DNA from 3 places in the Parabacteroides leei genome. Region 1 is predicted to be linked to each of the others. Evidence: riboswitches for the same ligand, from Rfam matches in the RefSeq annotation. Region 1 holds a riboswitch; each other region holds the start of a gene.
What was found. A riboswitch is a leader RNA that binds a small molecule or an ion and turns the genes downstream of it on or off. The one in region 1 is predicted to bind cobalamin.
Positions count from the first base shown of each region.

Region 1 (8,091 bases):
CCATTCGGTCGATAAATTTCATTGTTGACGGATCGATCATGATACTGTCGTAACGTTTATTCAATGCCACTTTTTTATCGTCCGGCAGATCGGCAATCATCCGGTCATAGATATTGTCTTCGTGCAAAGCCACCACTGCCAGGCGCCAACCGGTCGCTCCAAAATATTTGGAGAAAGAGTATACACATAACGTGTTATCCGGCAATACCGACATTAAAGAGCGGAAGCCCGGGACAAAAGTAGCATACACATCATCGGTTATAATCATCAGGTTCGGATTAAAATTGGTGACGATATCGACGATACGTTCTGTCAGGCCTTCTGTCAATGCATAAGATGGCGGGTTACTCGGGTTAACGATAAAGGCGGCCTTGACCGAAGGATCTTTCAGTACATCAAGGTCTTTTTCCTGATATTGCCAGGTATGATATCCGTCGCCAGTCATTTTTAAAGCGTGGATCTCGATCACATCGAACAAGTAACGCGCCTGTTCGGGTATTTCGATATAGGGAGTAAAGACCGGAGCAAACAGGACGATCTTATCGCCTTGATTCAACAGGAAGTTCTGTTGCAGGGAGTCGAAGATATAACACATGGCGGCTGTCCCGCCTTCTGTTGCAAAAAGGTCGAACTTACCTTTGGGCGGATGGTTATTGCAAAGTGCCAGCTTCAGATAGTCTTCTACCAACACTTCCGTATATTTCAGGATACGGTCCGGGACCGGGTATTGATCACCGATCACCCCTTCGGTCCATTCATGTACGAGGTCGTTTTCATCGACACCCTTTTCACGGACCATATATTCGTAAGTATCTCTTAACAGGCGGGAACCGGGTGTTTCTTCATGTTTATCCAGAAATTCCTTGAAACGGACAGCAATGCGCTTTTTCTCCGGCACACCGGCCAAACCGACCATACCGTCTTCCAACTTGGTTCCGCGACGGCATTCTTCCATTCCGAACTGGCCAAGCAGAAAGAAGGCTTCACGAGGTGTCGTTGCGATCCAATTCGGGTTACCTCGTCCGGCATTCAACATGATATGAGTGCTTTTACGGGCACTCTCGTCAGCGAGATCGATCAGGATGTTCTTCAATTCGAAGGGGCTGATCTCCGACATCTTCTTTTCGTATTCACGGGTAATTACTCTTTCTTCCATATATACATTATTATATGATTTATAAATTTCAAATTGTCAATTCATCAATAAGACAATCACGACTCCCCAGATAATCAACAGAGTATTGCCGACAGCGTATGTAACAGTATAACCTAGGGCCGGTGTCTGGCTCTCCACCGCATCTTCCACGGCACCGAGGGCGGCGGTTGTCGTTCGTGCACCGGAAGTACAACCCAATGTGATAGCCGGGTGGAACTTAAAGAGGTAACGTCCCATCAGGACACCTGCTATCAGCGGGATGGCCGTTGCCAGTGCACCGATCACAAACAGGCTCACGCCTACTTCCTTAAAGCCGGTCACAAAACTCGGCCCGGCCGTAATGCCGACAACTGCGATAAACATATTCAGCCCGACATTATTCAATACCCAGAGTGATGGTTCCGGGATACGGCCGAAAGTAGGATGTTTGGAACGAAGCCACCCGAACACCAGTCCGGCAATCAGTGCTCCACCGCTTGTACTCAAGCTGACCGGAATATCTCCGAAATGCAATGCCAGCGAACCGATCACGCCACCGATAAAGATACCCAATCCGACAAAGACCATATCCGTCTGGTTCGTCGGACGATCTGCATAGCCCAATGTGGCAGCCGCTTCATTCACCTCCATCTTGGTGCCGACTAACTCGAGCATATCACCCGGATCGATCTTAGTCGCTGCCAATACCGGTATACTGATACCTGCACGTTTGATACTTTTGATACTGACACCATGCATCACCTTTTCCTTACGGAGCCGGGCTACGGTCATCCCAACGAATTTCTTGCGTGATATCAGGACCGGCAATGTCTCTGCCGGGAAATCCAGTAATTCGATATCGTTCACCTCGTCTCCGATCCAGTCTTCTTCCCCGATCACAAACTCACGACGACCGCTCAATACGACCTCGTTTCCTTTCATAAGCATCAGATCAGGCTTCACCTCATATACAATACCGTTGATACGGACACGTTCGACGAACAAACGCCGTCCCTGCCCTTCCAGATAATCTTCCAGTTCCTGCACCGTCTTGCCAGCTCCGAACCAATCGTTATTTATCTTATAGGCACGAAAAGTAATCGGACGGGCAGCAGGCATAAAACCGGGTTGTTCGCTCTCGTCGTCAGTTCCCATCTTCGACTCTAATTCTTTACAGGCTTTCTTTACGGAAGCCAGTCCTCCGAGGAAACGGGGAGCGACATCACTCATGATCCAAGCAGAGCCGGCCGTACCGAAAATATAAGAAACGGCATAAGCCACAGGCATCACGTTTATCATCGAAGCCTTGTCGGCGGCGCTCAGTCCTCCCTGGTTGATCGTATCTTCTGCTACGCCCAATACAGCAGAGATCGTCTGCGAACCGGCCAATAGCCCGGCAGCTTCACCTGCATTGTATCCCATCAACTTTGCCAATAGGAAAGGGACAAACAGACAGAACAGACACATCAGTACGGCAAAAAGGACCTGAGGAAGTCCCTCTTTCTTCAGTCCGCGAAAGAACTGCGGGCCTACACTGTAGCCCACGGCAAAAAGAAATAAAAGAAAAAATACCGACTTGATAGGTGCTCCGATATCAATATGTAACTGTCCGATTATTACTCCGACCAGCAAGACACTGGTGACGGTTCCCAACGAAAATTTTCCTATCTTGAACTTACCGATCCAGAAGCCGAAAGCCAGCGTCAGGAAAATGGCCAGTTCCGGATAGTGTTTGAGTAAATCTGCAAACCACTCCATATATAAACTGTTTGGCGTTAATACTAAATAGACATTTTATGTCCGGTTTTTACTTGTGGTAATGAAACAGAAGCCGTAAGGCAGTTGTTCCGACAGAATCAATTAAGATAGTATAAAATCCCTCTTATTTTAAATAAATTTCTATCTTTGTCACCGCTTTGGTGATACGGTAACTTCCGGTTATCGTATAAAAGGGAATCCGGTGAAAATCCGGAACAGTGCCCGCTACTGTAAAGCCCATTCCGAAGGAAAGCATTCTTACACCACTGTCCGGCATAAGGACGGGAAGGTCGCTTTCCGGGCAAGTCAGGAAACCTGCCAAGGTTTTTTATATCGTATCTTCCCGGGGTCAGGAGGATGATAAGAACATACGGACAATCTCTTTTCATAAAAAAATGTTTACCGGCTACCGGTATTAGGGCTTGTCGTATTCGTAGGCTATCTTTTAATTTACATTATATGAAACATTTACTATTACTTATTGCTTGTATGCTCGCACCTATGTGCTGGGCACACGATGGCGAGAACTTCGAGGCATCCGACATGCTGGCCTCCATGCAACCGGGTGACAAAGCCGCCTTATTAATGGTACATTTCGGTACCACGTATGACAACACCCGTGCGCTTACTATCGACGCGATCAACCTGAAAGCAAAGGAAGCCTTTAAAGGCATGGAAGTACGCGAAGCTTACACCTCCCGCATTGTCGCACGTCGCCTGAAAGCACGCGGTATCGAAAAACTGAATCCTATGGAAGCACTGGAAAAACTGAAAGCCGACGGATATACCCATATCCTTATCCAGTCAACCAACATTATCGAAGGAGTGGAAATGGAATCGCTTCGCAAAGACATTGCACCCTTGGAAAAGGATTTCAAAGACATACGTATCGGCAACCCGTTGCTTTATACGCCTCACGATTTTGAGGATGTAATAATAGCCATCACAAAGAACGGGGCGAAAGAAGGGGCAACCGTCCTTGTAGGACATGGCACATACACACCTGCGACAGCTCAGTATGCGATGATGGATTATATGTTGCATTCGAAGGGTTACAACGATTATTATGTGACAACAGTTGAAGGTTATCCTTCTTTCGATGATATGGTTGCCAAACTTGAAGCAGGCAAAACAAAGAAAGTACTATTAATGCCTTTCATGTTCGTTGCCGGCGACCATGCGAACAACGATATCGCAGTCGACATGAAAGAGGAACTGGAAGGGAAAGGTTACCAGGTTTCCGTATTTATGCAGGGATTAGGACAAAATCCGGAAATCCAGAATATATTTATCGATCATGCCAAGTTTGCCGCCAAACACAAGATGATAAATATTATGGATAAGAAAAAAAAGTACGCTGCAGCAAAAGATTAAAAGACTATACCCTACATCCTTTCGAAAGAAGCATATATTTCTTTCGAAAGGATCTTACACGCCCAATTACATTTATTATTCAATATTCATATGAAGAAAATATTAATATTACTACCGTTATCAGCCCTGTGTATACACGCAATACAGGCACAAGAAAAGAAAGAGTACACAAATTTTTCCGATACTACATTCAGCATCCAGGAAGTAGTTGTACAAACAGCCAAAAGAAATATCCCGCAGGTTACAAAGCTAAATGTTCCTATGAAATATTTACCGATATCCGTAAACCGAGTATCCGGTAGTAGCCTGGAACTTCGTGGTATCCGCGATATACAGGAAGCAGTACGTTTTATGCCTGGTGTACGTATGCAAACCAGTTACGGATCATTCCAACAGTTATCGGTACGTGGTTTCGACCATTCGGTAATGATGATTGACGGCGTTCGCGATGAACGTTCCGCCATCAACAACTCTTATCCTTTCCCCGATCTTTCCGCTGTCGAATCGATCGAATTATTAAAAGGTCCGGCCTCCGTGTTATATGGTCACTCAGCTGTCGGTGGTATATTGAATGTCGTACGCATTTCTCCGAAAGCCGAACAAACGGTCAATGCACGTGTAAGCTACGGCAGTTATGATAATAAGCAGGCAACCGTAGGAATGGGTGGTCACCTGATTGGTCCGGTAAACTATTACGCTAATGTGAACTTTTCGGATCAGGATGGTTGGCGAGATAATCAAACCAAACGCTTCTCCGGCTATCTGGCATTAAATGCCAAGCTGACAGAAAAAGATGAGCTGGATGTTCGTGGAGCTTTCAACCGTGACTTCTATAATACAGAAATAGGTCTACCCGATTTGATGCCTGCCGACATTTTCAATACTCAAACAGGTAAAAAATACCTGAGTGCACAGGAACAGTTGCCGGGGTTGAATCGTGAAGCCCGTTACAACAATGAATCGGATTTCATGAAAAACCATGCATGGAACGTGACAGCACAATATACACATATGTTCGATAATGGTTTCAAACTGATCGATAAACTGGCCTATTATAACGATGATATCAACTACTTCGGAACGGAAGCATTGGATTATCTGGAAAGTGAAGACCCGATTTATGATCATTATTACGTTAAAGACGGAAAGAAGCAGTATATCTGTTTAGACACGGTATATTTGTCTTTCCCACTCCGCTTCTCACACATCTCGAAGACAATTAGTAACAGCCTGGAATTAAGTGGTAAATTGAATACAGGAGAAGTAACTCATAATTTCGTAGGCGGTTATTCCTTTTCTCTATTGAACCGCGTAAGCTATACAGGATATAAGCTAGGCAATGATGTACAAGGGCCAGGTCTTTATTCGCATGTATCGGTATACGACCCGCATAGCATGGGATATATGACCAGCAAAATGTCGAAAGCTATCCCGTCACACAACTATTCCAATAGTATCTATCTGCAAGATATGTTAGACATTAACGAACATTGGAAAGCACTGGTTGCCCTACGTGGAGATTTCTTCCGTTATCTTCAGGCGAATGCTCCGACCCCGACAGGTAAACGCGAATACGACGATGCCGATCGTACAGCCTATAATCGTTTGCACAATGCCTCATTCACTTATCGTCTCGGTGCAGTTTATCTTCCACATCCGAATACTTCCATCTATGCTTCATTCGCTACATTCTTCAAACCGATCCGTACATTTTATAGCGCAAATGTAATGTATATCGACACTGACGGTGCCCGTTACTACCCTAAAAATAATGAAGAAATATTCAAACCGGAAAGCGGCTACCAGGCTGAAGCAGGTGTAAAATATACTCTAAGCAAATGGTTGGAAGCAAACGCAAGCATGTTCTACATTCGTAAAGCGAATGCTACACAGACACTGGCGACAAATGTGGAACAGGAAATTAACGGAGTAGCGACAAAAATGTCGATCATCGGTCAGGTCGGTATTATGGATTCTAAAGGTTTCGACCTGGAAGCAACCTTCACACCGGTTAATTCATTGGCATTCACACTTGGTTACGGATACACAGATTCCCGCATCCGGAAAATGAAAAAGATAAAAGACCCGGAACTGTCTGAGATCATCTATTCGGAAGCAAACAAAGGACAATTGGAGAAGTCGACTAGCCTGGAAGGTAACTATCAGAATAACGTTCCTAAAAATACATTCTATGCATATGGAAGCTATACTATACCGAAGGGAATATTACAAAACCTGGGGTTCAACCTTAGTACCAGCTATACAGACAAAGTGTATCGAAATACAGCCAACAGCAAATGGTTCGACAGCTACTGGATTACAGACCTGGGAGCCTCTTACCTATTGAACCATCATGTACGTCTGTCGGTCAATATCAATAACATATTCAGTAAAGAATATACAAACCAGGCATTAGGAGACCAGATCGTTCCGAGCATGCCACGTAATTACCAGGTAGCAATATCCTATAACTTATGATACGGATAACAAAACTAATGTTAGCAATACACAGGATACTGGGCTTTACGCTCAGTATCCTGTTTCTCGTTTGGTTCCTGTCAGGCCTGGTGATGATCTATCATACATTCCCACGAGCAGACCGGGCAGACAAACGGGCTAAAATGGATCTTCTATCTGTAGACGACCTTCCATCTCTGCAAATAATAGAAAAACGTATCCCTGAAGGAGAAACGATAAAAAACATCACACTCAACAGCTATCTGGGACAGACAGTTTTTCATATACGCACAGATAAAGGAGGTTATGACATACCTGCCGATTCTACAGAAACACTACCAGTCATCGACTGCGAGCGTATTAAGAAAACCGCCTCCCTTTGGTGCGCTGCTCCTGTCCTGAAGGTTGATTCCTTATATTCACTCGACCAATGGATTCCCTTCGGCAGTTTGAAAAAAGAATTTCCGATTTATAAGTTCTATTTTTCTGATCCGGAACAGCATGAACTGTATATTTCGTCTAAGTCGGGTGAGGTTTTACAATATACCGATAAAGACAGTCGTTTGTGGGCTTGGCTAGGCGCGATACCACACTGGGTTTATTTTGCTTCTTTGCGTCAGGATGCAGAGTTATGGATAAAGGTCGTTGTCTGGTTGTCAGGCATCGGTTGTATCATGTGTATCGCCGGGATTTATCTGGGAATTCGCGATTTCCGGCTGGCACGTAAACGTAGACTTGTCTCTCCTTATAAGAAGTTCTGGTATAAATGGCACCATATTATAGGTACAATATTCGGTCTGTTTGTTCTGACATTCACATTCAGTGGCATGATGTCCTTAGCACGTGTACAAGACTGGGGATTACGGGCAAAGCTGGATATAAACCCAATACAGGAACTTCGGGAAAAAGCACCTTCCCCACTCGATTATCCGTTGGATTACAGAGAGATTATACAAGCCTATCCCGGTCAGATCCGCCAATTGGAATGGGGTAATTTCGGAGATATCCCTTTCTATACGATACAAACAGATACTGATGATATCGTTATAAATGCAAATGCAAAACAGAATATAACTCCTTTAAATTTAAGTGCGGAAGATATCCGTTCGGTACTATCATCTATTCATGGAACAGATTGTGTCATGGATATCATACTTTCTGACTCTTATGACACCTATTATATTTCACGTAAAAGAGCGCTTGATCTCCCTGTCTGGAAAGTTACGATTGAAGATATAGACCATAGCTGCTATTATATCAATCCTGCTAACGGACAATATCGTTATGTGAATACGCCGGCCCGCTGGAATCATTGGATGTATCCGGCTCTACACAGTCTGAATATTAAAATACTGGTAGACAATCCG
Region 1 covers NZ_JAMBQG010000003.1:92,122-100,212, forward strand. Annotated here, with positions in the region: gene M1P97_RS06065 (bifunctional aspartate transaminase/aspartate 4-decarboxylase) at 1-1,156, opposite strand, end outside; gene aspT (aspartate-alanine antiporter) at 1,193-2,893, opposite strand; cobalamin riboswitch at 3,036-3,230, shown strand; gene M1P97_RS06075 (sirohydrochlorin cobaltochelatase) at 3,353-4,267, shown strand; gene M1P97_RS06080 (TonB-dependent receptor) at 4,358-6,745, shown strand; gene M1P97_RS06085 (PepSY domain-containing protein) at 6,742-8,091, shown strand, end outside.

Region 2 (8,091 bases), on a different contig from region 1:
GACCGACCAGGTAAAAGAAGGCGATACCGTAAAACGTACCCGCCGTATCGCTTCCATCAATGTAAGCGAAAACATGATCGGCCGTGTGATCGACCCGCTGGGTAACCCGATCGACGGGAAAGGTGAGATCACAGGAAAGAAATACCAGATGCCACTGGAACGGAAAGCGCCGGGCGTTATTTTCCGCCAGCCGGTCAATGAACCGCTGCAGACGGGAATCAAGGCTGTAGATGCCATGATACCTATCGGACGCGGCCAACGTGAATTGATCATCGGCGACCGCCAGACAGGTAAAACCTCCATCGCGATCGATACCATTATCAACCAACGCAGCAACTACGAAGCAGGCAACCCTGTTTACTGTATCTATGTTGCGATCGGACAAAAGGGTTCTACTGTTGCCTCTTTGGTCAATACGCTGCAGGAAAAAGGTGCTATGGACTACACGATCGTTGTCAGTGCCACGGCTTCCGACCCGGCAGCCATGCAATATTTCGCTCCTTTTGCCGGTGCGGCTATCGGTGAATACTTCCGTGACAGCGGACGCCATGCCCTGGTCGTTTACGACGACCTGTCCAAACAGGCCGTTGCTTACCGCGAAGTATCCCTGATCCTGCGCCGTCCTTCCGGTCGCGAGGCTTATCCGGGTGATATCTTCTACTTGCACTCCCGTTTGCTGGAACGTGCAGCGAAGATCATCAACCAGCAGGAAGTGGCTTGCGAGATGAACGACCTGCCGGACAGCATGAAAGAGATCGTGAAAGGTGGCGGTTCATTGACTGCCCTGCCGATCATCGAAACACAGGCGGGTGACGTCTCGGCTTATATCCCGACCAACGTGATCTCCATCACCGACGGACAGATATTCCTGGAAACAGACCTGTTCAACCAGGGAAACCGTCCGGCTATCAATGTAGGTATCTCGGTATCCCGTGTAGGCGGTAACGCCCAGCTGAAAGCGATGAAGAAAGTGGCCGGTACTTTAAAGATAGACCAGGCACAGTTCCGCGAACTCGAGTCGTTCACCAAATTCGGTGGCGAGATGGATACTGTTACCGCTTTTACCATCGACAAAGGACAAAAGAATACCCAGCTATTGATCCAGCCCCAATACAGCCCGATGCCTGTCGAACAACAGATCGCGATCCTGTATTGCGGAACAAAAGGTTTATTGAAGGAAGTGCCGCTGGAGCATGTTCACGATTTCGAGAACGCATACCTGCAGACATTAATCACCAACCACCAGCACGACGTACTCGACGTACTGAAATCGGGTGTGATAAACGATGACGTCTGCCGTATCCTGGAGGAAACAGCCCGCCAGGTAAGCGGTGCATACAAAGCTGGTTGAATATAGAAACTAAATTATGGCATCACTGAAAGAGATAAAAATCCGTCTTGCATCGATCAGGAACACGCAGAAGATCACTTCAGCCATGAAGATGGTATCTTCTGCCAAACTACATCACACGCAGACGATTGTCGAACATATGCTTGCATACGAAAGTAAGCTGAGCGCCCTGTTGAACGGAACCCTGGCAGCCGAAAGCGAACTGAATTCACCTTATACCGCCCAACGGGAGGTAAAACAGGTTGCTATCGTCGCCTTTTCGTCCAATACGGGTCTGTGTGGTGCTTTCAATGCCAACGTATGGAAGGAACTGTCTACCCGCCTTCACCGGTATGAGGCGGATGGTATCGCTGTGCGCCTGTATCCTGTCGGTAAAAAGATAGCCGACGAACTTCACAAAGCAGGGTATCAGACAGACGACAGTTTTCTGCTGATCGCAGACAAGCTGAATTACGCAGATGCCAGCAAGCTGGCATCTGCGCTGATGACGCTTTATATTTCCGGAGAAGCAGACCGGGTAGAATTGCTCTACCATCATTTCAAGAATATGGCGGAACAGGTACTGACCGAAAAGGTATTCCTGCCGGTCACTCTGCCGGAAATAGATCCGGCACATTCATCGGCCAACTATATACTCGAACCGTCATCCGAACATTTGTTGGCCTTGTTGCTCCCGAAAGTGCTTCACTTACATATCTATACGACATTGCTCGACACCGTTACAGCCGAACATGCCGCCCGTATGCTGGCCATGCAGACGGCCAACGACAATGCGAACGACCTGATCCAGGAACTGACACTCCAATATAATAAAACCCGCCAGCAAGCCATCACCAACGAATTGTTGGATATCATGGGAGGAGCGGGATAATACAACCTCATTACCTCTATAAAGGACGAAGCTCCGGCGAAATCACTTCGGCGGAGCTTCTGGCTTTAAAATTATTATTGAACAATATTCTAACAACCAAATTTTATAAATTTAATAGAAGAATAATATCATTAGTTGCGCGGTTAATACGCGTAAAAACATAGTCAAAGGATAAACCGTTGCATACCCCACAGCCGGTGCATCATTTCCTGCCGTAGCATTTGCATAAGCCAGTGCAGGAGGATCGGTCGTACTTCCGGCCAGTAATCCCATCAACGTATAATAGTTCAGTTTAAAGAAATGCCGTCCTACCAGTCCGATAATCAATAAAGGCAACATCGTGATGATGAAACCGTAACCGATCCAGGCAAAACCTCCTTTATTCACGATCGTATCCACAAATCCATCCCCGGCACTCAAACCTACACAGGCAAGGAACATGGTTATGCCGACCTCCCTCAACATCAGGTTAGCACTCTGGGTGGTATAAGTAACCAATTTATAACGGTATCCGAACCGGCTTAACAGGATAGAAACAACCAACGGGCCACCGGCCAAACCCAGTTTGATTGGCTGCGGAATCCCCGGAATAGAGAAGGGAATACTACCCAGAATAGCTCCCGACAAAATACCAACCATCGTCGGTATAGGAATGTCCGTTATAAAATGAATGGCTAATGCTGTTATAACACCAAGAAAGACAATTCCGCAAGCCAATCCGTTCAAGGTCATCCCCCCTTTCTTAAAGGAAGAAAAGAACCCCGGTCCTACCTGCATACCTACCGAATAGACAAACAGGATCAATCCGAACTCCTTAAAGAAGTGGATAACAGCGGGATTGATGGTAAATCCGAAATGCCCCAGTAAAATACCGACAAACAAAACCAACGTTATTCCCAGAGAGATACCAAATACCTTGATCTTTCCCAACTGGATACCGACAGCAATCACCAGCGATAATAAGAGGATGGAATGTCCTATTCCCTCTCCCCATAACAACTCATTTATCCACTTCATAACAATTTATTTTTAATTTCTTTCTATAACGGCATATTACCATGTTTTTTCGGTGGATTAGTCAGGCTTTTATTTTTAGGCATTTCCAATGCCTGTATGAGTTTGTAACGAGGATTCACTTCGCAAGCATAAAAATATTTCTTTATTTCATTCAGGCAGGAATTGCACAAACAACCCGGATAATGCATTTTCACATAGGCCAGTTGAAGCTCATCCAAATTCACAGGTGCACATTGGCAGGTAGTAATATTTTCTACCCGGCAGATAAAGGAGACACCACAACGCGGACAATCTTTCTCCATGATCTAATAACTTTTATAATAAATAATCTTTTCGAATTCGTATCCTAACCCACGAGGATATGAACCTTTAACGAACGGCAGGTCTTCTGACTGACTCCCATCCTGAAACCTTCCCGACATACGTCAGTGGCAATAAGTAATTCTCAGAATGTTGAACGGAGCTTCACAGCAGCGGGACTGTCCGGGATTTACACCCGATTCCCTTTTAATCTGTATTTCCGGAACCGAAAACACAGAACCATTTCAATGCAAATGTATAGAAAAATTACTCATTAAATACTCCTTTTTCATATATTTTTTTTGCCTTCCGGTAAAAGCCTCTGAAACATAAGAGCTAACGAAATAGAATTACAGATTTTACTTTTGGACAACAAAATAACCAATCTAAATTACAAAGTTTCCCATTTCTCAAAACAACACATATGATTACCAGATAGTTGACAAATATTAACTAGCAAAAAGTTTTCCAAAAAGAACACCGTATATAGTAACAGTATACCTTTGCAAACATAAAAAAAGTATTACACACCAATAGAGCTATCATGATACAAACAGTTATTAAACGGGATGGACGTATCGTCGGATTTAATGAGGAAAAAATTGTAACGGCAATCAGAAAGGCCATGTTACACACTGAAATAGGAGACGATTTGCAGCTGATTCGCCAGATCGTAGACCATATTTCATTCAAAGGAGAACCACAAATGACAGTGGAAGCGATTCAGGATGCAGTCGAACTGGAACTGATGAACAGTAGCCGTAAAGACGTAGCACAAAAATACATCGCTTACCGTAACCAACGCAGCATTGCCCGTAAAGCGAAAACGCGCGACATGTTCCTGGAGATTATCAATATCAAATCGAACGATATCACCCGTGAGAATGCGAATATGAACGCGGACACACCTGCGGGTATGATGATGAAGTTCTCCAGCGAAACGACCAAACCGTTCGTCGATGACTATTTGTTAAGCGAAGAGGTAAAGGAAGCTATCTCCAACAATTACCTCCACATTCATGATAAAGATTATTACCCTACCAAGAGTCTGACCTGCGTACAGCATCCGTTAGACCGTATACTTAAATATGGTTTTTCTGCCGGACATGGCGAATCGCGCCCGGCTAAACGTATCGAAACAGCCAGTATCCTGGGATGTATCTCACTGGAGACAGCTCAGAACGAAATGCACGGCGGACAGGCAATCCCGGCTTTCGACTTCTATCTGGCTCCTTATGTACGCAACAGTTTTATCGAAGAGATTAAAACACTGGAAGAGTTGAACGGAGCCGATTATTCGCATCTCTACCAGATAGAAGTTGATGATTACGTAAATACTCCGTTAGACGGCCTGACAGGCGACCAGCGGATCATACAGCATGCTATCAATAAAACGACCAGCCGTGTACACCAGTCGATGGAAGCCTTTATCCATAATATGAACACCATTCACTCACGTGGTGGCAACCAGGTGGTATTCAGCTCTATCAACTACGGGACAGACACTTCGGCCGAAGGACGTTGCATCATCCGCGAAATACTGAAAAGTACCTACCGTGGCGTCGGCAACGGCGAAACGGCTATCTTCCCGATCCAGATATGGAAAAAGAAACGTGGCGTAAGTTATCTGCCGGAAGATCGTAACTACGACCTGTATACGCTGGCCTGCAAAGTTTCTGCCCGTCGCTTCTTCCCTAACTTCCTCAACCTGGATGCCACATTCAACCAGCACGAAGATTGGAAAGCAGACGACCCACAACGTTATATGTACGAGGTAGCCACTATGGGATGCCGTACCCGCGTATTCGAGAACCGTTTCGGACCGAAGACTTCTATCGGACGCGGAAACCTATCCTTCTCAACCATCAATATCGTACGCCTGGCTATCGAATGCATGGATATCGAAGATAAGGAAGTTCGTATTGCTCGTTTCTTTGCGAAACTGGATGATATGTTGGAAGTGACCGCCCGACAGCTTCACGAACGTATGGAATTCCAGAAAACGGCTTATGCCAAACAGTTCCCGCTATTGATGTCTTCACTTTGGTTGGGTAGCGAGAAACTGAAACCCACCGACACGATCGCCTCTGTTATCAACCAGGGTACACTGGGTATCGGATTTATCGGATTGGCAGAATGTTTGGTTGCGCTTACCGGCAAACATCATGGTGAAGATGCAGCTTCCCAGGAATTAGGCCTGAAAATCGTAACGTATATGCGCGACCGTGTCAATCAGTTCTCCGAACAATATCAACATAATTATAGCGTATTGGCAACTCCGGCAGAAGGCCTTTCCGGCAAATTCACCGGAAGAGATCGCAAGAAATTCGGCTCACTTCCCGGTATTACCGACCGCGACTATTATACCAACTCCAACCATGTTCCGGTATATTATAAATGCAGTGCCCGTCATAAGGCAGAAGTGGAAGCACCTTACCATGCATTAACCGGTGGTGGTCATATCTTCTATGTCGAAATAGACGGCGACGCGACTCACAACCCGGAAGTAATCATGAAGGTAGTCGATATGATGGACAAATATAATATCGGTTACGGTTCGGTAAACCACAACCGCAACCGTTGCCTTGACTGTGGTTTTGAAAACGCTGATGCTCATATCGACACATGTCCGAAATGCGGCAGCCAGCATCTGGACAAACTGCAACGTATCACCGGTTATCTGGTAGGAACAACCGACCGTTGGAACAATGCTAAATTATCAGAATTGAATGACCGTATTATTCATAACTAAAAAAATAATTGAATATTCTTAAGCTATGCTTTCGATTATCGACATTATAGAAGACACAACCGTAGACGGTCCGGGCTTCCGGACCGCTATCTATGCAGCGGGATGCCCGAACGAATGCCCGGGTTGCCACAATCCGGAATCGTGGGATATAAAGAAAGGTAAACCGGTTCCTACAGAAGAAATATTGGAAAAGGTACTGGCCGACGAATTTGCCGATGTCACATTCAGTGGCGGCGATCCGATGTTCCAGCCGGAAGGATTTACCGAACTGGCACGCGCCATCAAAGCGAAAAGCCGGAAAAATATCTGGTGCTACACCGGGTATAAGTTTGAAAAACTATTGGAAAACCCGAAACAGGCAGCCTTGCTTCAATACATTGATGTACTGGTGGACGGGAAATTCAAACAGGCTTTGCACGATGAAAGTTTATTATTCCGTGGTAGCAGCAACCAACGGTTGATCGACGTAAAGAAATCACTGAAAGAAAAGAAAGTGGTTTTCTACAATTATAATCCGTTTATCTGAAATCATAAAAGGATATTTTCACTCACAAAAAGGGCTATCATTCAAAACGATAGCCCTGATATATTTATATGAAAAAATCTTACAAATTATTGATTTCTTCTTCGGAAAGACCGGTGCACTTCATGATAAAATCTAAAGAAAAAGTTTATTCCTTCCCTGTGGCAAACTTACGTTTGAATAATATAGGCGATACCCCCCTGTGTTTCTTAAAGAATTTTCCGAAGGATGACTGATCGGAAAAATTCAGCATGTCGGCTATTTGCTGAATGGACAAATCCGGATTCCGCAAAAGTATCTCGGCTTCGCGCATCAAAGCCTCACTGATCCATTGGTTGACAGTCCTTCCACTGAAACTTTTCATTATACGCGACAGGTATTCGGGGGTAATGCACAATTCGCCGGCATAAAAAGAAACAGTATGTTCTGTCCGGCAATGTTTGTTCAGCAACTGGATAAACAGGAAAAGCAATACATCTTTTGCCGGTGGATTCGGATTTACTTTATGGCGGTTTGCCTGATAGACGATGTTATTCATCTCCAGTAAAAAGCCACGGAGTTCGTTCAGGATGATATCGCGTTGCCATGCATGTTCCGTACGGTCGATATTCCGCTCGATACGGCAGAGGCAATTTTCTAATAAAAGACCTTCCTCTTCGTTCAGATGTTGGATAGGACGACTATGCAGGGAAGCGATATAAGCAGCAGGCATACGACGGCTGTTTAACATGATCTCGGAAAACAGATTACGATCGATGATCAGATGATAGCCTTTGAAATCAGAAGAAACACGGAAGTTCTTTACCGAGTGCATATCCATTATATTCAACAACAGATTATCAGATAAATGATAGGTAAAATCATCTATGGTAATCTCTATGTCTCCTTGCCGAACCAGAAAGATGGAAAAGGCATCCAGGCGAATAGAAACATCTTCTTTGAATCCCGGATTCCTGTGATTGTTACCATCCATTCTCACAATAACCAATTTATCCTGATAGGACTTCAGATTCATTTTAAAACGAAGCAAGTCCGCAATACTTAGCTGTAAAAAAGATTCTTCCATATCCATTTTCATAAGGCTGCAAAGATAAAAAATATATCCGAAAGCAGCTCCGGATTGGTTTTATACAACCATTTTGCGGACGTCCGCAAAATGATCGCACAACATATTAATCAACCGATAAGAAATAATTATATAGAAATACATGCTTTATTCAATATCTATTTTTATATTTGTAACAATTTAATAAAAACGGAGACTATGAAAACAGAAG
Region 2 covers NZ_JAMBQG010000011.1:89,356-97,446, forward strand. Annotated here, with positions in the region: gene atpA (F0F1 ATP synthase subunit alpha) at 1-1,351, shown strand, start outside; gene M1P97_RS15990 (F0F1 ATP synthase subunit gamma) at 1,368-2,222, shown strand; gene M1P97_RS15995 (aspartate-alanine antiporter-like transporter) at 2,334-3,239, opposite strand; partial or broken gene M1P97_RS16000 (acyl-CoA carboxylase) at 3,263-3,349, opposite strand; partial or broken gene M1P97_RS16005 (cysteine-rich CWC family protein) at 3,401-3,541, opposite strand; cobalamin riboswitch at 3,601-3,799, opposite strand; gene M1P97_RS16010 (anaerobic ribonucleoside triphosphate reductase) at 4,084-6,291, shown strand; gene nrdG (anaerobic ribonucleoside-triphosphate reductase activating protein) at 6,317-6,817, shown strand; gene M1P97_RS16020 (helix-turn-helix domain-containing protein) at 6,963-7,880, opposite strand; gene dinD (DNA damage-inducible protein D) at 8,079-8,091, shown strand, end outside.
Region 2: it holds a riboswitch for cobalamin, as region 1 does, so the genes downstream of both, M1P97_RS16005 (cysteine-rich CWC family protein) here and M1P97_RS06075 (sirohydrochlorin cobaltochelatase) in region 1, are expected to answer to the same signal.

Region 3 (8,091 bases), on a different contig from region 1:
TAAATGAATGCTTCTCTACTCTTCCCTTCGGGGAAGGGTGAGTAGCCTGTGAAGGTGAACAGATTGGAAGCGCAATTTTAGTAATAAAAATAAAATAAAGTTCATCCATGAGTACCACTGTGAAGTGAGGAAATGGACAAAAAACAACCCCGTCGATATTTATTATCGATGGGGTTTTGTTTTTAAAGAGCTCCAGGAAACAGAGTCTATTATGTTAAATAGAAAAACCGTATTATATAGAAGACGATTCCTGACGGAAAGCATCTTTCACATAATACGGTTATCTTATATGAACTAATAATTCTTATTGCTTCAAAGCCTGCTCAATATCAGCAATGATATCGTCCGCACTTTCGATACCGACAGAGAAACGGATCAGATCCGGAGCAATACCGGCTTCCTTCAACTGTTCGTCCGTCAATTGACGGTGAGTATGACTTGCCGGGTGAAGCACACAAGTACGGGCGTCTGCTACGTGAGTAACAATAGCTGCCAGCTTCAGGCTATCCATAAACTTGATAGAAACATCACGTCCACCCTTCAGACCGAATGACAACACGCCACATGAACCGTTCGGGAGATATTTCTTTGTCAGGTCATAATACTTATTCCCTTCCAGATCCGGATAGTTCACCCAAGCAACCTTATCGCAGTTCTGCAACCATTTAGCAACAGCTAATGCATTTTTACAATGCTGTGGCATACGTAAATGCAATGTTTCCAGACCCAAATTCAACAGGAATGCATTCTGCGGAGACTGGATAGAACCCAGGTCACGCATCAGCTGGCTGGTTGCTTTCGTGATATAAGCCATTTTGCCGAATGTCTTTGTATAAGTCAGTCCGTGATAAGATTCGTCCGGCTGGCAAAGACCCGGATATTTGTCGGCATGTGCTTCCCAGTCGAAGTTACCGCTGTCGACGATACAGCCACCGACTGCAGTAGCGTGTCCGTCCATGTATTTGGTAGTAGAATGTGTTACGATATCTGCACCCCATTCGAACGGACGGCAGTTGATTGGTGTGGCAAATGTGTTGTCGACAATCAAAGGTACACCATGCTTGTGGGCGATGTGGGCAAACTTTTCGATGTCCAATACCATTACTCCCGGATTGGAGATCGTTTCGCCGAACAATAACTTTGTATTCGGGCGGAAAGCTTTACTGATCTCTTCTTCGCTGGCATCCTGATCGATGAAAGTACATTCGATACCCAGCTTTTTCAGTGTAACGGACAACAAGTTGTATGTACCTCCATAGATACCGGTTGCACTTACAATATGATCGCCGGCTTCGCAAATATTGAAACAGGCAAAGAAGTTAGCAGCTTGTCCCGATGAAGTCAACATGGCTGCAACGCCACCTTCCAACGCAGCAATTTTGGATGCTACGGCATCGTTTGTCGGATTCTGCAGACGAGTATAAAAATAACCACTCTCTTCCAAGTCGAACAATTTAGCCATCTGTTCGCTGGTTTCATACTTGAATGTAGTACTCTGATAGATAGGGAGCACACGCGGTTCTCCCTTTTTCGGTTGCCAGCCACCTTGCACACACAAAGTTGCCGGCTTGAATGAATTGCTCATATTTTTTATGTTTGCTATGTAATTATATTCTGCAGACAAAAGTAAAGAATAGTTCGTTCTATTTACACAAATCTTTGATCAATTATAAAAAATACACTATTGTTTCAAAATAATCGTGTACCTTTGTACCCGATTTTGGTGTCACGCTTCCAATTCCACGGAAAAGTGATGAAAAGGGAATCAGGTGTAAATCCTGAACAGACCCGCTGCTGTAAGCTCCGCCAAAGTCTTTGAGCACGACTCAATCCACTGTTCGCAATGAATGGGAAGGACGCTCAAAGATGGAGTAAGTCAGAAGACCTGCCAAGATAAGAAGTTTAAAGCTTTCGGGAGATAAGGCTAAAAACATATGAGAAAGAACATTCATCTACTTTACCGGAGGTTCTGCCTGTTCATGTGTTCTATTGTTTCTTTCATCGAAAGCATGTAAAAAACAATTAATGAATTTGGTGAAATGAGAGGTTTCATACATGTATTTCTTTTATTGAGTTGTTTGTTTCCAGTAAGTCTGGCGGCACAGAATAAAGTGATTCTATCCGGCGAAGTGAAAGAGAAGGATGGGACACCGCTTCCGTTGGCTACTGTCGCTATAGAAAATACGATTTCGGGAACGTATACAGACGACCGGGGACGTTATTCACTGTCGGTAACCCCCGGCAAACGCACTCTTATAATTACCCTGTTAGGTTACAACACCATAAAGACCGTTGTCGATATCCGTAAAAATATGACAATGAATTTCACGATGGAAGAAAACTCCATAACCCTGAATTCGGTTGAAGTATACGGTAAAACGAAAACCCAACAGGTGAAAGAAAGTGCTTTTGCAGTCAATGCGTTGGATGTTAAACCACAGATCAACACTCTGAAGAATCTGAATGATATGGTGAACCGTACAACCGGTATTAAGATTCGGGAAGAGGGTGGAGTCGGTTCAGACTTCGACTTGTCTATCAATGGATTATCAGGAAATTCCGTTCGTTACTTTATTGATGGGATGCCTTTGGATACAAAAGGAAGCGGTGTCTCGCTGGCAAATCTTCCTGTCAATATCATTGACAGGGTGGAAATATATAAAGGGGTAGTTCCTGCCAGCTTGGGAGCAGATGCTTTGGGGGGGGCTATCAATATTATTACCAGTCAGGAAAAAAAGAATTACCTGGATGTTTCTTATGGTACAGGTTCTTTCCATACGCATAGAACTGACCTGAATGCCCAATTCGTAGAACCGAAGACCGGATTGATCATCAAGCCGACTATCGGAGTCAATTATTCGAAGAACGATTATGAGATGAAAGGCGTTGAGGTATGGGATGAAGATAGCCGTAAATATATTGAAGTCAACCGTAAACGGTTCCATGACGATTATTTTTCCTTGTTGGGCCAATTGGAAGCCGGCTTTGTCGATAAAGCGTGGGCAGATGCTTTCTTTGTTTCCGGGTCTTATTCCAAAATAGATAAAGAAATACAGACAGGGTCTATCCAGACAAAGGTGATCGGTAATGCGGAGCGTCATTCCGATGCATGGAATGTATCAGCCCGTTATCAAAAGCGGTTTGAGAAAATTAATACAAATGCATCGCTTTCCCATACCTGGGACGCATCGCTTACTGTCGATACGGCTTATCGTATCTATGATTGGAACGGAGATTTTACTCCTTCATCCCGTAATGAGCTTAATGGCCGTGGGCGTTCCATACGTCATTACAACCGCCCTATGACTATTTTTCGAGGAGGCGTCGATTATGCGATCAACCGGCATCATTCAGTCAGTTTGAACTATCTGCTTAACCGTACCGGAAATAAACGTCGTGATGATGTCGACGAAACTTTTGAGCCAACCAATGATGTGCTGACCAAGCATATTCTCGGGTTGACTTATAATCAGTCTTTTTTCGACGGAAGATGGGAGAGTACCGTTTTTATTAAAGATTATATCAATGCCACCTCTATCGAACAAAACGATCTTGCCTGGATAACCGGCTCGGAAAATCTCAAAGGACATTTTTCGAAGAGTTATTGGGGAGGTGGTTTGGGGCTGCGCTATACCATTTGGGATGTACTGGCGGGAAAGGTTTCTTATGAACATAGTGTGCGCCTTCCTTTGTCGCGTGAGCTGCTTGGAAACGGAACGACTATCTATCCGAATCTCGCCCTTCATCCCGAAAGCAGTGATAATATAAACCTGGGTCTTTTTGGTAACTGGTATCCTTCTTACGGTCATTCCTTCTATTATGAGGTCAACGGATTTCTTCGGTTTGTCGACGATTATATTCAGGCAACCGTATCGGAAAAAGAAGGTATGATGCAATACGAGAATATTCCGGCTGTACATGTGAAAGGTATTGAAGGGGAGATGCGCTACAATTGGAAAAATAGCTTTCAGATAATGGTCAACTGTAGTTATAATGAAGCACGTGACCAAAAGAAATATAAAACCGACGGTAAGCCTTCGGCTACTTATAATAACCGTGTACCTAACCGTCCCTGGGTGTATAGCAATGCTGATGTAAGCTATGCATTTCATGATCTGGCACAGAAGGAAGATGATCTTCGCATCGGATATTCCTGGCAATGGATACACTGGTTTTACTTATCGTGGGAAGCATACGGAGCCCTTGAAAGTAAGTCGCGTATACCGACTCAGAATGTATCGAATCTTAATGTGAGCTATTCATGGATGAAAAGACGCTATAATGTGTCATTGGAATGTAGTAACCTGTTTGACGCTACGGTTTATGACAATTATAAACTCCAGAAGCCCGGTCGTGCATTCTTCGCTAAATTCAGATTATTCATTAATTAATAATTTAAAGATTATCAAATGAAAAAGTTTCAATTACTATTTTGGGTATTATTAACGGCATTGCTTACCTTGTCTTTTAGTGCTTGTTCCGACGACGATGAGCCTACTCCCGGACCGGAGCCTGCTCCAGAAGCACAAACCTATCACTTCGACATCTGGATTGCTCTGGATAAACACGGTGGTATGGGACGTGACGTACAAACTCTTGTCAAGAGCATCGACTCTCTGAAGGCTGGTTCGGAAAAGATCAGTTTTGAAGGAGATGGAACAGAAGTTCATAGTGTTATGTCTTTGGAAAGTATTATCAAAGGGAAATACTACTATCAGGTTCCTGTATCGGGGGATCGTTTTTCCAAGTATACGCTGTCGAATAATAAGATCAATGTTATTCAAGAGCAGAAATTCGGCACAAATACGTACGATACCCGTAAGTATACACATGCCTGGATCGATGATAATACGCTTGTGATCATGGCTTCTAACGGGGATGGAGATAAAATTATCTGGACGAAACTGAATGCGACCGATATGAGTATTATCAAGGAAGGCGTTCTTGATATTCCTCTTCCTGAAGGAGATAAATTATTCTCTACTTCAGGTATTCTGAACTATCGTAAAAGCGATAATAAACTTATTTATTTCTATTTGGGGAAGAAAAGTAAACGTGGAGATACAACACCTTTCTTCTTTACAACTGTAATCAATGCTGAAACAATGGCCGTTGAAAGTAATATACGTAATACGATGGCTCATCAGATGGTTGGTAGTGCTTATGGTGAATTGTTACAGAAATGTACGCTGGTTGACGAGAGTGGAAATCTTTATCTTGCAGGTTTCTCCGAAAATGAAGATGGAACGGAGAAGAGCCATCTGATTCGTATCAAAGCCGGTGAGAAAGATTTTGATCCTAGTTACGATGCTTTCACTAATACAGGAAAACTTGTTTCTCTCGAATATCTGGGTGATGGTAAAGTTCTTGCATATGCACGTCAGGATGAACTAGGTATGGAAATTGATAGTTACAGCCATTATTATACGATCATCGACCTCAATAGTAAAACCAGCAGCCGTGTAAAATACAATGGACAGGATCTCCCGTACAGCGGTGGCCGCTTCTCTCAGCGTACTGCAGTGGTTGATGGTAAGGCTTATATCGGTGTTAATCCGGAAAGTTCAAATCCTTGTGTCTACATTTATGATATAAAGACAGGCAATATAGAGAAGGGTGCTGATATTAAAGAAGGCTACTACTTCGAGCAGATACGTGTACTTGATAACGAAGATGCTGAATAAGAACCTTTCAGGTTCCAGTCGAAATGTAAATTGAAGTGCACTCCTTTGGTTGAGTCCAACTTTTGGGGGCACTTCAGTTTGACTTATAATCTTCCGGAGGTTTTGCTCATTATCAATACCGGTTTCCCTAACGGAGGATATGACTTTTGAGATTTTGTTTTTGTCTCAGTCCAGGGAGCTACATTATCAGACTGCATAAAGTCTTCAAACGTATATGGTTCTCCTGCAAGCCTCCTGATTCTGTCAACAATCGCCCAGCGGCTGGGAGCATTGTAATATGGAATGTTAATATCCATACAGCTGATCTTTTCAGGACGCCAAATTCCTGATTGATAAAGAAAAGCACCTTCATAAGCTCCTACATAAGTATACTTTTCTTTTCCTATAAAATCACTCCAGGGAACCCGGGATAAATCATTTGTCAAAGAGATATTCCGATAACAACCGAATTTTTGCCAAAGGAACACTTCGGCCTTTACATCTTCTGAAGCTTCACCTCCATAAATATATTCATCTGCTAAAAGTCCGAAAGCGTGTCCTCCCGCTTCGTGATGCACTAATCCTTCAAAATCATAAGGAGGTGCCTCTTTACTGATTGGACAGGCTGCAATACAAAATCCGCTTGAATAGAGACGGGCTGTTCCGGCATATTTACTGCTGTTCAGGAAGAGGATCGTGGTCATTTCTACGACATCTCTTAATTCCGGGATCAAATTTAGATAAACTTCGCAAATGCTATCGCTCCAATCAATATTAGTGCCTTCTCCATATATCGATCCGAAGCGGTTATTGATCGTAATACCCGGTATCTCTCCGTTTACGCCGGCTTCTTCCGATTGAGCAAAGATCATATAAACATTAAAATATTTTCGGTTTGATTTATAGGGCTCTATGTTGAAAAAATGTTCCATCGTTTGGTTTGCCAAATTCTCATATCGTCCGTCTTTCAACAAGTCTGCTTTGGTGAATCCATCTCCCATAATTGCTACATTTACGCCTTTACCGGCTGATGCCGTCTGCAAACGTACATATTCACCATCTGCGTAATAGGTCAGTCCGTCTTCTTGTTGTATGACACGGACTGTTGTTGTTAGAACGGAGGATCTTATGTTGATTTTTGCTTCACGTCCTACCTTTGTATCATTAGCAGAGACTGAAACAAACAGCAGTTTTGAGTCTTCGCTTTTTTTCACTTGACACCAGGACGCTACTTCCGGTTCAATGGTATACGTATATTCAGGATTATAATCGTGGTCGGTATGTGTTGAATTGACTGCTATTATTCCACTGCCACCCTCGGAGGTGAAATCAAGTTGTTCGGTGGACACCGTAAATTGAAGAGCCTCCTGTAAAACTAAAATCGTATCGGCAGCAGAGATATTTGTTGCTTTGATATAGATAGCTCCTTTACGCATTTCAGGCTCCGGGTTCTCGCTGATCGTTAAATATAATGTATCTGTCGTTACAGCTTTTGTTTCAGAGATTTGGAGCCAATTCCGGGCTTCCGGAGATATGCTGACTGTATAGTCTACATTCCGGTCTATCGGAAATGGCCATTTACCTCCGGGTTGTCCTATGTACCATTCCCTATCGGTCGCAACAAGTGTCGTTTTTTCCTTTTGAGTGACCTTTAAACTCTGAGCAACCTTGCCTGCACGAAACCGAATTTCGGCTGTACGTTCTTTATCTGTATCATTTTCAGCGAACATAATACGTACCGAAGAGGTATTTACATCCCCCGATATTGTACTTAAGGTTACCCACGAAGAATTCCCTGTCGGAATTACCTCTGCAAACCATACCGAATTTGTATTGATCTCAATAGATTGTTCTTCTCCTTTAGCCGGTATGTTCAATTCTGAAACAGAGATTGTCAGATATTCTTCTTCATCTTTGCAACCTGCTAGAAATAGTAATGACCAGAAAATGAAAAAGAAAATATTTGTGCAATAATAAGATTTGCAGATATTCATATTGATGGTGTTTTCAATTATTTACAAAGGTACACTATTTTCCTGATTGTACAAGAAAGGTATATAATTCAACCTTACCCTTTAGGGCTGTCTAAGACATTGTAAACACAAACTTATTTTAATATTTTTTTCTGCAATGCCCGGAACCAGATAAACGAAACAACCCCTTTCAACATACTCGATATACTGATCGCCCACCATACACCGATAATCCCTAATCCCATTGCAGACAAAACGATCGCCATCGGGATACGCAGCGAGTTGAAAGTAATGCTGATGATCGCAGGCGGAACCGTACGTCCTGTCCCGTAGAACAGACCTTGCATAGTGATCTCAAGCATCATGAACAGCATTGAATATCCGTCTATCCGCAGGAAAATACCTCCGGCCTCAAATGCTTCCTTCTGGGGAACGATCAGTGAGAAGACTTCGCT
Region 3 covers NZ_JAMBQG010000002.1:463,977-472,067, forward strand. Annotated here, with positions in the region: gene M1P97_RS05545 (O-acetylhomoserine aminocarboxypropyltransferase/cysteine synthase family protein) at 305-1,585, opposite strand; cobalamin riboswitch at 1,705-1,907, shown strand; gene M1P97_RS05550 (TonB-dependent receptor) at 2,040-4,391, shown strand; gene M1P97_RS05555 (hypothetical protein) at 4,410-5,684, shown strand; gene M1P97_RS05560 (M64 family metallopeptidase) at 5,768-7,657, opposite strand; gene M1P97_RS05565 (MATE family efflux transporter) at 7,771-8,091, opposite strand, start outside.
Region 3: it holds a riboswitch for cobalamin, as region 1 does, so the genes downstream of both, M1P97_RS05550 (TonB-dependent receptor) here and M1P97_RS06075 (sirohydrochlorin cobaltochelatase) in region 1, are expected to answer to the same signal.